Regions from separate parts of the Marinobacter sp. 1_MG-2023 genome, predicted to be linked through region 1. Evidence: predicted binding sites of a transcription regulator. Region 1 holds the regulator's gene; each other region holds the start of a gene.

Region 1 (3,135 bases):
CGTCGGACTGCTCGGCCCTAACGGCGCCGGCAAGACCACCTGTTTCTATATGATTGTAGGGCTGGTGAACGCCGACAATGGCCGCATAACCATCGACAGCCAGGACATTACGCCCTTACCCATGCACGGACGAGCCCGCAAAGGGATTGGCTACCTGCCGCAGGAAGCCTCGGTGTTCCGCAAGCTCTCCGTGCGAGATAACATCATGGCGATTCTGGAAACCCGCAAAAACCTCAATCGTGCTGACCGCCTGCAGAAGCTCGAGCAGTTGCTGGAAGAATTTCACATCACCCATATTCGCGATAGCCTTGGCATGGCGCTCTCCGGGGGTGAACGCCGCCGGGTTGAGATCGCCCGCGCTCTGGCGATGGAACCCGCCTTTATTCTGCTCGACGAGCCATTTGCAGGTGTAGACCCTATCTCCGTGAGTGATATCAAACAGATTATTCGTCACCTCCGGGACAAAGGTATAGGTGTTCTGATCACCGATCACAACGTGCGCGAAACACTGGATATCTGCGAGAACGCTTACATTGTTTCAGGTGGCCACATTATTGCCTCTGGAAATTCGGAATCTATTCTGGCCAATCAACAAGTTAAAGAAGTGTACCTTGGCAATGAATTTCACCTGTAAGCTTTGTTTTCGACACTCGGTTACACCCGTTCGATTGTTTTGCAGACCCGGAGCAAGTAAACTCGGCAAAGAACTTGCTAGGATAATCTAAAGTGGCGGCAAGTAGCCGGCATACATAGATTTTTTAGTCAATGCAAGAAATTCAGAGTGGGTATAAGTGACGGATCCTGAGCGATGGTTATGAAAGCCTCATTACAATTAAAGCTGGGTCAAAGCCTGACCATGACGCCCCAGCTGCAACAGGCGATCAGGCTTCTGCAGTTATCAACTCTCGATCTTCAGCAGGAAATCCAGCAAGCCCTGGAATCCAATCCCCTGCTGGAAGCCTCGGAAGATGACGACCAGTCTGAATCGACCCCAGCCGATAACGATCAGGGCGAGCACAAAGACACCGCGTCGGAGGAAGTTTCGGCCGACGTAGCTGGTGACTCTAACGCTTCTGACTGGGATGAAAACGAAACCGGCCCGGACTGGCAGTCCGAAAACGAAATACCGGATGCGCTTCCCGATGATCTTCCCGTAGATACCGCCTGGGAAGATGTTTATCAGTCCGCTCCCGCCCCGGCCGCGCGGAACGATGATGAGAACGACCACGATTTCGAAACCCGGAACTCTCCGACCGAAACCCTCAGGGACCATCTTGAATGGCAGCTCAACCTTACTCCGTTGAGTGAGCGGGATCAGGCCATTGCTCATGCTTTGATGGATGCGGTAGATGAGCGCGGGTATCTCACCAGTACACTTGATGAGATCTACGCGGGCCTGAGTGACGAGAGCGATGAAGACCCTCTTGAAATGGATGAAGTGGAAGCCGTTTTACGGCGGCTGCAGTACTTCGATCCGCCGGGGGTTTTCGCCCGGGATCTGCAGGATTGCCTGTTGATTCAACTCAACCAACTGCCCCCGGAAACACCCTGGCTGGCCCAGGCGCGTCTGGTTATCACCCATTATATAAATCTGCTGGGCAATCGCGATTATGCCCAGTTGCTTCGCCGCAGCCGCCTAAAAGAAGATCAATTGCGTGATGTGCTCGCGCTGATCACCAGCCTAAATCCGCGGCCTGGTGACATTATCGATCGCACAGAACCGGATTATGTCATTCCCGATGTCATCGTACGCAAACACAACGGCCGGTGGCGCGTGGAGCTGAATCCGGAAATTGCACCGCGCATACGCGTGAATGCCAGCTATGCTTCATTGATAAAGCGTGCGGACAGCAGCGCTGACAATACCTATCTTCGTGACCAGCTTCAGGAGGCCAAGTGGTTCATAAAAAGCCTGCAAAGCCGGAACGAAACTCTGTTGAAGGTAGCCACACGTATTGTTGAGTACCAGCAGGGCTTTCTGGATCATGGAGAGGAGGCGATGAAGCCGCTGATTCTCTCTGATATCGCCCAGGTAGTGGAAATGCATGAGTCCACCATTTCCCGTGTAACGACGCAGAAGTACATGCATACCCCTCGGGGTATCTTCGAGCTGAAGTACTTTTTTTCCAGCCACGTCAGCACTGACGAGGGCGGAGAATGCTCCTCAACCGCGATTCGCGCCATGATCAAAAAGCTGATTGCGGCCGAAACACCTAAAAAGCCGTTGAGTGACAGCAAGATTGCGACCATGCTTGGGGAACAGGGAATCAAAGTGGCGAGGCGCACAGTTGCAAAATATCGCGAAGCCATGCACATTCCGCCCTCGAACGAACGCAAGCGCCTGGTTTGAACCGGACACGGTTAACTGACTACTACGGATTTCGCTGGCACAGTCACAAACGCCAGCACTCAGTCCGGCTCCAGGAGCCGGAACGAATGACAACAGGAGACGTCTATGCAACTCAACATTTCAGGCCATCACGTAGAACTGACTCCCGCTTTGAAGGAATATGTATCCGAAAAGTTTGAACGGCTGGAGCGGCACTTCGACCATATCAGTAACTGCCAGGTAACACTGGAAGTTGATAAGGTTCGGCAGATCGCCGATGCTACGCTCCACGTGGTTGGTGGTGAGATTCACGCAAAGGCGGAAAACGAGGATATGTATGCGGCTATCGACGGCCTCGTCGACAAGCTTGACCGACAGATCCTCAAGCACAAAGAGAAAAGCCTGGACAGGATGCAGGGAAATACCGCCCGATAGGCGGCCATTTTCAGGCATGTAATCTAATCAAGCTGCGGCCCGGACAACGTGCCGCAGCTTTATTTTAACGGAAGCGCGGTCGATTCATGAGCGACACATCCCTGACAATAGACAACATTCTTGCACCGGAACTGACCCTGTGTAAGGTACCCGCCTCGAGTAAAAAGCGGGTTCTGGAGTTCATTGCCGAGCAGATCCGTCAGCAAAATGATTCACTCAGCGAGAGCCAGATTTTCAACAATCTGATCGCTCGTGAGCGGCTGGGCAGCACTGGAATCGGCCAGGGGATCGCCATCCCCCACTGCCGCCTGGAAGGGCTTGAGCACGTTATTGGCGTTCTGATGACGCTGGACGAAACCGTCGAGTTTGAT
Region 2 (3,135 bases), on a different contig from region 1:
TCAAGCATTTTCTGGGCCAGTTTCTCAGCGTCAATTTTGTACGTGCCATCCGCCAGTGCGGCGCGAATTTCTTCAATCCGCTCGTCATCCATCTCGGGGTAATCTCCCAGCTTCTGTTCAAGCTGTTTCAGATTCCTGGCCTGACTACTCAAATTAACGTTTTCGCCACGCGCACCCTGAGCCTTGGCATTATTGGCCTGCTCCGGTGTGGTTTGCCCGGTATTCTGGCTGTTGGATGACTTGTCGGCCGTTGGTCTCTGGATGTTGACCTGGCCTTGGCCAATTCCATTTAAGTCAACTGACATATCGTTACCTGCTCTACAGTTTAGCCGCACACACGTGGGCTGACTCGGGTTTATATCTTCTTAACGGCACACTGCCGTCATACTTTAGGGCCAGATAGACACTTTTTGTTAACATTCTGTCACATTTCTAATGCACCTTTGCGGCACTGTTCTTCCTGCGATTTAGGCAGTTTTTTTCCGGCGGAAAAGATCTGCCAGGCAAAGATCGCAGAGAAAACTACATTGGGACTTCGACGTGCCCGGGTGCAGTGACGTTGCCCCTGATCGTTCGCGATGATGCAAGATTTTGCACCATAACCTGCTCACCAACGGATGCATTTGCCAGGGCTTTGCCCCGGGAGCGAACCGCAAAGGATCCGCTGCGGGCGGTGATAATAACATGGTCGCCCCGCGAAACGGCGTCTGGTGCTTCCAGAAGGTCCGGTGTCAGAACCGAGCCGCTATTGACAGGTCTGCGCACAACCATGCCCTGTACAAGGCTGGCGTCGGTTATGATTCCTCGCCGGCTGGCATTCACAACGACTGAATGGCTTTCAAGCATGTCTTGAGTTATACGCTCGCCGCGCCCGAACGGCCGGGCTGCTACCAGAGCGGGGCCATTTATCGTCACAGTGGTTGTTACAAACATGCGCCAGGGCCGTCCGCCACTGCAAGCCACTTGTACAGAGGGGTGCTCGCTTTTCCAGGGGTCACCGGTAAACTCCACCGCAAGTGGTGCTGTGCAGGGCGCGAGATTGATTCTGCTGTCAATGTTGCCCGTCTCAAAGGTGACCTGATAGCCCTCTCCAGCCTGGGTGCGAGCAAAGTCGTCAAGAAACGATTTGGCGGCCAGGCGAATTTCATCTGCAGTTGTTTGCGCCAGTGCAGAGTTGGTCAGGGCTGACATAATCAGGAGCGAGACTAAAAGCGTGGTGCGCATATGCTCTGGTTTGTCCTATGCTGTCAGTTAAACGGCAAAATTAGCGGCAAATACCTAAGGCTTGCGGCGTTCTGGCCGTTAAACAGATTAATCCGTTTTTGGGTGACGTTAATCTGTCACCCAGGCAACTCATTCTTAAGAACAGCAAAATGCATGCCGACGCTTTTGGCAGGCAAGGAGAGACTGCGATGGCAGGTGTATTGGACAGTGTTAACCAGCGTACGCAGCTGGTCGGGCAGAATCGCCTGGAGCTTCTTCTATTTCGATTGCGGGGACGCCAGATCTACGGCATCAACGTGTTCAAGGTCAAAGAAGTACTTCAGTGCCCGAAGCTGTCATCAATACCCAACAGCCGGGCGGTTGTGCGTGGCGTGGCCCATACCCGGGGAGCGACCATCCCGGTTATAGATCTGGGTATGGCCATCGGTTTGCCAGGGATTCCCCAGGAAGAATTGCCCAGCAGTTTCGTGATCATTACTGAGTACAATCGCAAGACGCAGGGGTTTCTGGTAACCGGAGTAGACCGGATCCTGAACATGAACTGGGAAGATATTCTTCCTCCGCCCAAGGGGACGGGTAAGGATATCTACCTTACTGCAGTTACGAAGATAGATGATAAACTTGCTGAAATCATTGATGTAGAAAAGATTCTTTCAGAGGTTTCTCCGCTTCGGGAAGATGTTACTGAAGCAGTCCGGAACAAAAGCGCTGAACGAATTCCAGGGCATTTGCCGGTTCTGGTCGTTGATGACTCCTCTGTAGCGCGACGCCAGATTGAGCGATGCCTGACTGCGATCGGTATGGAAGTGATCACCCGGAATGATGGTAAACAGGCACTTCAATACCTTAAAGAAATCACGGCGGACGGATCGACAGGAAAGGATCATCTTTCACTGATAATCTCCGATGTGGAAATGCCTGAAATGGATGGTTATACGTTGGTCACCCGGATCAAAAGCGATCCCGCACTCAACACGCTGTTTATTATGCTTCATACCTCGTTAAGCGGTGTTTTCAACAAGGCGATGGTGCAGAAGGTCGGGGCAGACGATTTTATGGCAAAATTCAGCCCCGATGAGCTCGCTGAACGAATCATGGAAATAGTTGACCAGAGCTGACTCTACTCATTTGTCGGGTAATTCATTCAGAACTGAGATGCAATGAACGTAGAAATTACGCCACAGGAATATGAATCCTTCAAAACGTTCCTGCAGGATGCGTGTGGTATTTTGCTGGGTGACAACAAGCAATACCTTGTGAAAAGCCGGTTACGGCGGATTCTGGAAGAGAACGGGTTAAATTCTCTCGGAGAGTTGCTGGAGCGCTTGAAAAAACCGGGCCGGGCCAGCCTTAAAGAGTTGGTCATAGATGCGATGACCACCAATGAAACTCTCTGGTTCCGGGATAATCACCCATTTCGTATTCTGCAGGAAAAGTTGTTTCCGGAATTTGCTGCGCGAACCTCTGTTGCACCCCTGCGGATTTGGTCTGCCGCCTGTTCTACAGGGCAAGAGCCGTATTCGGCCAGTATGATTGTCGATGAGTTCCGGCGCCAGAAGCCCGGCAAACTGCGTGATGTGAAAATCACCGCAACGGACATATCGAAAAGCGTACTCGAAGTCGCGCGCCGTGGTGAATACGAAATGATCGCCATTGGCCGGGGCCTGTCGCCTGAGCGCCAGAAACACTTTTTTACGCCTTCCTCAAGTGGTAGCTGGCAGATACGGCCACAAATCAAAAGTATGGTTGAGTTCAAGGAGCTGAACCTGCTTGAGCGTTATATGCTGGGTAAATTCGACATAGTGATGTGCCGCAACGTGCTGATCTATTTTTCTGCCGACCTGAAAAAAGACATACTGACCCGCATTCACGCCACCCTCAACCCGGGTGGTTACCTGATTCTTGGCGCCT
Region 3 (3,135 bases), on a different contig from region 1:
GCACACTCGCAACTTCCATGGCATGTTCATTCTCCAGATCCGGAAGAATTCCAGGCAAACGACTCGCCAGCATACTTTTGCCCGTGCCTGGCGGGCCGAAAAACAACAAATTGTGGCCGCCCGCCGCAGCCACCTCAAGAGCCCTGCGAGGAACTTGTTGCCCCTGCACATCCACAAGATCCAGCGTACCTGGCACAGCCTCCGACTCAGGCATAGTACCGGGCACCGGAACCAGCCGGGCGCGACCACACAGATGCTCACAGACTGCCAGTAAATGGCCCGCCGCCAGTACATCATCCTGGCTCGCAAGAGCGGCTTCTTCGGCGTTAGCATTCGGTATAAGTAAACTCCGGCCCTCCTTGCGCGCGGCCAGCACTGCAGGCAACACACCCTTGAGTGGTCGGAGCGCACCATCAAGCGAAAGCTCTCCTAGGAATTCACAGGAAGATAAACTTTCTGTCGGAATCTGTCCGGAGGCAGCAAGAATGCCCAGTGCAATCGGCAAATCGAAACCACCACCCTCTTTGGGCAGGTCTGCAGGCGCAAGGTTGATGGTTATTCGGCGGGCGGGAAATTCAAAACCTGCATTAAGCAGGGCACTTCTTACACGCTCCCGGCTTTCGCGTACACCGGTTTCCGGCATGCCCACAATAGAGAGTGCCGGTAAGCCACCGGAAAGGTGCACCTCGACGGTCACCTCCGGTGCAGAAACGCCAATGGATGCGCGGGAATGAACGACAGCAAGCATAACAACCTTCCATGGTTTTCCAATATCTTATAGGGCCCTGGTTACCAGACCTATCCGGCTTCCTGCCGGAAACTACCAGGGTTTATTCTGCGCTCAGGGACTTTTCCAGCTCAGCAACCCTTTTCTCAAGAGCCTCGACCTTTTCGCGGGTTTTCATAAGGACCGCTTGCTGGCCATCAAACTCTTCCCGGGTTACCAGCTCCAGGCGAGACAAAACAGCCATGACTGTTGCACGAGCCTGGGTTTCAAAATCATCCCGGGCAGCACGAGCCATATCCGGGACAAACTGACCAAACTGCCCCTGTAATTGGGCGAAAATATCCTGGGGACCTTTCACGCTTCACCTCACTGATTTGAATAATGTCCGGTTTCGACCAAAAGAGCAGCGCCAAAGCCGTTTTGCAGGAGTGTATCACACCGCCAGCCCTGCCATAATGTGTGCGGTGAGCACTCTATTGGTCACGCCAGCCGTTAGCCCGCTCCAACCTGGGTCACGGGATCTCGTTACGCACCACATTGGTGCAGCAGCTGGTGCCCAAGCTGGTAGAAGATCACCGCATTAACACCATAGAACACTGATTTTAAATAATTTTTTTGCGTTGGCATACCCGGTGCTATAGCTCTCGTACGCATTCCGCACAAGTGACGTGCGAAGCGACAGCACCCCGAACTCAACAACCGGCCGTGGGGCTCTCACGTTGAGACGGTTTTACCAAGGAGAAAGCAATGAAACTTGTGACAGCGATCATTAAGCCTTTCAAACTGGATGATGTCCGTGAGGCACTATCCGAGATAGGCGTACAAGGCGTAACCGTCACTGAGGTCAAAGGCTTCGGGCGGCAGAAAGGTCATACAGAACTTTATCGTGGCGCGGAATACGTTGTGGATTTTCTGCCAAAGGTAAAAGTGGAAGTGGCCATTGGTGACAACCTGCTGGACCAGGTTATTGAGTCCATCACCAAAGCCGCCAATACCGGGAAAATCGGTGATGGCAAAATCTTTGTAACAGAACTGCAACAGGCTATCCGGATCCGGACTGGCGAAACAGGCGAAGAAGCGGTTTGATTCTGATCTGACCACGTAACTGCCAACGCAAAAAAACTAATTCGAAGTGCCTCGTGCGGAGGGCATCCTATGGAAAGCAATATTTTTCACCTGCAGTATGCAATAGATACCTTTTATTTCTTGGTGTGCGGCGCCCTGGTAATGTGGATGGCCGCCGGCTTTGCCATGCTCGAGTCAGGGCTTGTAAGGGCCAAGAACACAACTGAAATTCTCACCAAAAACGTCGCTCTATTCGCGGTCGCCTCCATCATGTATCTGGTGTGTGGTTACGCAATCATGTACGACGGTTCCCTGCTTCTGGCAGGCATAGAAAGCACAGACCCGGCTGCGGTTCTGGGCGACTATGCCGCTCGTGAAGATGGCTTTGAAGGTGGCTCCATCTATTCGGGTGCTGCTGACTTCTTCTTCCAGGTCGTGTTCGTGGCTACTGCCATGTCAATCGTATCCGGCGCGGTCGCTGAGCGCATGAAGCTCTGGGCATTCCTTGCCTTCGCTGTCGTAATGACCGGTGTAATCTACCCGCTGGAAGGCTCCTGGACCTGGGGCGGCAAGGACGTCTTTGGGCTCTACAACCTCGGCGATCTTGGTTTCAGCGACTTTGCCGGTTCAGGCATTGTTCACATGGCCGGTGCGGCTGCTGCACTTGCGGGCGTAATCTTGCTCGGAGCCCGTAAAGGCAAATATGGCCCCAATGGCGAAATCCGCGCCATCCCCGGTGCTAACCTGCCTCTGGCTGCATTGGGTACCTTTATCCTTTGGATGGGCTGGTTCGGCTTTAACGGCGGTTCGGTTCTGAAGCTGGGCGATATCGCCAGCGCCAACTCGGTTGCCATGGTGTTCCTAAATACCAACGCAGCCGCTGCCGGCGGTGCAATAGCGGCTCTGATAACCGGCCGTTTGCTCTTCGGCAAAGCGGATCTGACCATGCTCCTCAACGGTGCGATTGCAGGCCTGGTAGTTATCACCGCCGAGCCCTCTACGCCTAGCGCTTTGGTCGCAACCCTCTGGGGCGGTCTGGGCGGCATAGCCGTTGTATTCAGCATCATCTTCCTGGACAAGCTGCGTATCGATGATCCTGTAGGCGCCATTTCAGCTCACGGCGTATGTGGTTTTATCGGGCTGATGCTGGTTCCTATCACTAACAGTGGTGCTACTTTCAGCGGACAATTGATTGGCGCTGTAACCATCTTTGTCTGGGTGTTCCTTGCCAGCCTGCTGGTCTGGGGCATCATCAAAGCAGTGATGGGTGTACGTGTCACCGAAGAGGAAGAGTACGAGGGTGTGGACCTGTCCGAGTGCGGCATGGAAGCCTACCCGGAGTT
Region 4 (3,135 bases), on a different contig from region 1:
GAGTGGAATGCCTGTTCGTCTTCAGGATAAGAAAACGAGACGCTCTCATAGATCGAGCCTTCACGTTCCACTTCTTCCCGGAGTTTGTCGGTTTCCCGGACATTTTGGGGCTTGGGGAGCGTAATCGTAGTAACCGGCTTAACCTTTACCGCCTCTGCGCCTTTCGAGGGCTCGTCAGAGAAGGTTACATTGCCCTGGGCATCTACATTACGGTAGACCTCTGCAGCCGCGGGGCCCGCGACCAGGAGCGATAGCCCTGCGATGATTCCAAGCTTGCGGTTCATAATCACAACCTATGTAATGTTTGCATTGATTATCAATGGCGGGGCGGGCCTTTTCAATGCAGTAGAGGGAGATGTTGGTTACATATCGTTAAGGGCTGCGGCAGTGTGCGGAAGATCACAAATGCGGCCCGAAAAAAAGCCCCGCTCTTTGAGAGCGAGGCTTTTGGGCTGCTATTCACCGCAAAGGCGGTTCAAGCAAAAACTGCTGGTGCAGCTTTAGCAAGAATAGTACAGCTCGAACTCAACCGGGTGGGTGGTCATGTTGATGCGTTCAACTTCGCCACGCTTCAGGTCGATATACCCTGCAATCATGTCTTCGGTAAATACGCCGCCCTGGGTCAGAAATTCGTGATCTTCTTCCAGGCAGTCCAGCGCTTCTTTCAGGGTTTCGGCAACCTTTGGAATGCTGAGAGCTTCCTCTTTGGGCAGGTCGTAAAGATCCTTGTCCATGGCATCGCCCGGGTGAATCTTGTTCTGGATGCCGTCAATGCCGGCCATCATCATGGCTGCGAATGCCAGGTACGGGTTAGCTGCTGCATCCGGGAAGCGTACTTCCACGCGACGGGCTTTCGGGCTGGTGACATATGGGATGCGGATAGATGCAGAACGGTTGCGTGCAGAGTAAGCCAGCATGACCGGCGCTTCGAACCCGGGAACCAGGCGCTTATAGCTGTTAGTGGCCGGGTTGGTGAAAGCATTGATGGCTTTGGCGTGCTTGATGATACCGCCAACGTAGAATAGAGCCATTTCACTCAGGCCAGCATAGCTGTCACCTGCAAACAGGTTCTTGCCATCTTTGTTCAGGCTCATGTGTACGTGCATGCCGGAGCCGTTGTCACCGACTACGGGCTTGGGCATAAAGGTGGCGGTCTTGCCGTAGGCATGAGCCACGTTGTGCACGCAGTACTTCAGAATCTGAACTTCGTCTGCTTTTTTGGTCAGTGTATTGGGTCCAACACCGATTTCACACTGGCCCGCAGTGCCTACTTCGTGGTGGTGTACTTCAATATCCAGACCCATGGATTCCATGGCCGCGCACATAGCTCCACGCAGATCATGCAGGCTATCTACCGGTGGTACCGGGAAGTAGCCGCCTTTCACGCCAGGGCGGTGGCCTGTGTTATTGCGGTCGAAATCGTCGCCGGAAACCCACGCTGCTTCTTCGGAGTAGAGCTCATACATGGAGCCCTGCATATCGGTTTTCCACTTGGCGGAATCGAAAACGAAGAACTCGGGCTCGGGGCCAAACAAAGCGCCATCTGCGATACCTGTGGACTTCAAGTACTCTTCGGCACGGCGGGCAACGGAGCGGGGATCACGCTCGTAGCCTTGCATGGTAGAAGGCTCAACAATGTTACAGGTAATGTTGACGGTGCTTTCTTCGGTGAACGGATCAAGAACTGAACTGCTGTCATCCGGCATCAGGATCATGTCGGATTCGTTAATGCCTTTCCAGCCAGAGATGGAAGAACCGTCAAACATCTTGCCTTCGGCAAAGAAGTCTTCATCGATATCTGTTGCAGGGATGGTGACATGCTGCTCTTTACCCCGGCTGTCGGTGAAGCGCATATCAACCCATTTGACTTCGTGTTCTTTAATCAAATCAACTGTCTTGGACATTGTGACTGCTCCATAAGTAACCCCGCACCGCGGGTGTATTCGTGATCATACTCCGGATTGCTCTTTTAGAGTTGAGTTCCGGTCTTTTGTTCAGGTTTGCGCAGCTTAGCAAAAGCTGTTGGTTGTTACCTTCACATTTCGGCTTTACAGATAATCGAAAAACCTGATGAGGGGATCAAAGCAATGTGCTTGCCAGTTTTGATTGTTTTCCGGTGTCGGTGGTCATCTGGGTCCTATAACAGGTGGCTAGCACGGTTTGTGCAAACGAGTTGTGCCGGTCTACATATCGCGATGGTGGGGCGCCGCACTGTAATGGGGCGTGCAAAGGGCGTCATTGGCAACATTGCTCTGATTTGGTGCGCAACCTTGTCTGGGCGAGATTGATTAAGAAATAGGCGTTCTTCTTCATATAAACGGCGAAGAGTTTTCGATATACTGCGCGCCGCTTCATTTTCTCCGCACGTGCCCGGGTTAGAGACCTGCCAGGCACATGTGAGGCGCCGGGCCACCAGGCTCCGGTGGATGAGTTCATTTTACGGATTTGAGATGGCATGTGCGGGCGTTGCCCGTGAACGACCCTCTCAGGTCATTGAGTGCATGCCGCAGGAATAATTTTGTGATTGAGAAACTTCGTAATATCGCCATCATCGCCCACGTTGACCATGGTAAGACCACCCTCGTAGATAAGCTTTTGCGCCTTTCTGGTACGCTGGATCGCAAAGAGCTCGAGAACGAGCGCGTCATGGATTCCAATGACCAGGAAAAAGAACGTGGCATTACCATTCTGGCCAAGAATACCGCACTGAAGTGGAACGGCTACGACATCAACATCGTAGATACCCCGGGCCACGCGGACTTTGGTGGTGAGGTAGAGCGAGTAATGAGCATGGTCGATTGTGTGCTTCTGGTGGTCGATTCCATCGACGGGCCCATGCCGCAGACTCGCTTTGTAACCCAGAAGGCATTCGCGGCCGGGCTGCGCCCGATCGTTGTGGTGAACAAGATCGATCGCCCGGGTGCTCGCCCGGATTGGGTTGTGGATCAGGTATTCGACCTGTTTGATAGCCTGGGTGCCACTGACGAGCAGCTGGACTTTCCTATTGTTTACGCCAGTGCCTTGAATGGTATTGCCGGTCTGGATCATGAAGACCTGAGTGACAATATGGATCCTGTTTTTCAGGCGATCGTCGACCACGTGCCTGCGCCTGCGGTGGATATGGATGGCCCTTTC

Evidence for each region. Region 1 encodes sigma-54, which starts transcription at its own class of promoters, with help from an activator protein. Its sites were predicted from a motif close to ANTGGCATNNANNTTGCTNT; they were not measured.
Region 2: the regulator sigma-54 is predicted to act here: its motif matches at 1,366-1,385, upstream of flgA (flagellar basal body P-ring formation chaperone FlgA).
Region 3: the regulator sigma-54 is predicted to act here: its motif matches at 1,347-1,366, upstream of glnK (P-II family nitrogen regulator).
Region 4: the regulator sigma-54 is predicted to act here: its motif matches at 2,082-2,101, upstream of glnA (glutamate--ammonia ligase).

Annotation. Positions count from the first base shown of each region.
Region 1 is NZ_JAUOST010000001.1:1,248,340-1,251,474, reverse strand. It holds gene lptB (LPS export ABC transporter ATP-binding protein) at 1-634, shown strand, start outside; gene Q4606_RS05720 (RNA polymerase factor sigma-54) at 809-2,350, shown strand; gene hpf (ribosome hibernation promoting factor) at 2,456-2,764, shown strand; gene ptsN (PTS IIA-like nitrogen regulatory protein PtsN) at 2,851-3,135, shown strand, end outside.
Region 2 is NZ_JAUOST010000006.1:140,053-143,187, reverse strand. It holds gene flgM (flagellar biosynthesis anti-sigma factor FlgM) at 1-305, opposite strand, end outside; gene flgA (flagellar basal body P-ring formation chaperone FlgA) at 523-1,224, opposite strand; gene Q4606_RS14885 (chemotaxis protein CheV) at 1,413-2,342, shown strand; gene Q4606_RS14880 (protein-glutamate O-methyltransferase CheR) at 2,385-3,135, shown strand, end outside.
Region 3 is NZ_JAUOST010000003.1:83,436-86,570, forward strand. It holds gene Q4606_RS09825 (YifB family Mg chelatase-like AAA ATPase) at 1-748, opposite strand, end outside; gene Q4606_RS09830 (accessory factor UbiK family protein) at 831-1,085, opposite strand; gene glnK (P-II family nitrogen regulator) at 1,475-1,813, shown strand; gene Q4606_RS09840 (ammonium transporter) at 1,883-3,135, shown strand, end outside.
Region 4 is NZ_JAUOST010000007.1:125,315-128,449, reverse strand. It holds gene Q4606_RS15900 (DUF4124 domain-containing protein) at 1-284, opposite strand, end outside; gene glnA (glutamate--ammonia ligase) at 501-1,904, opposite strand; gene typA (translational GTPase TypA) at 2,521-3,135, shown strand, end outside.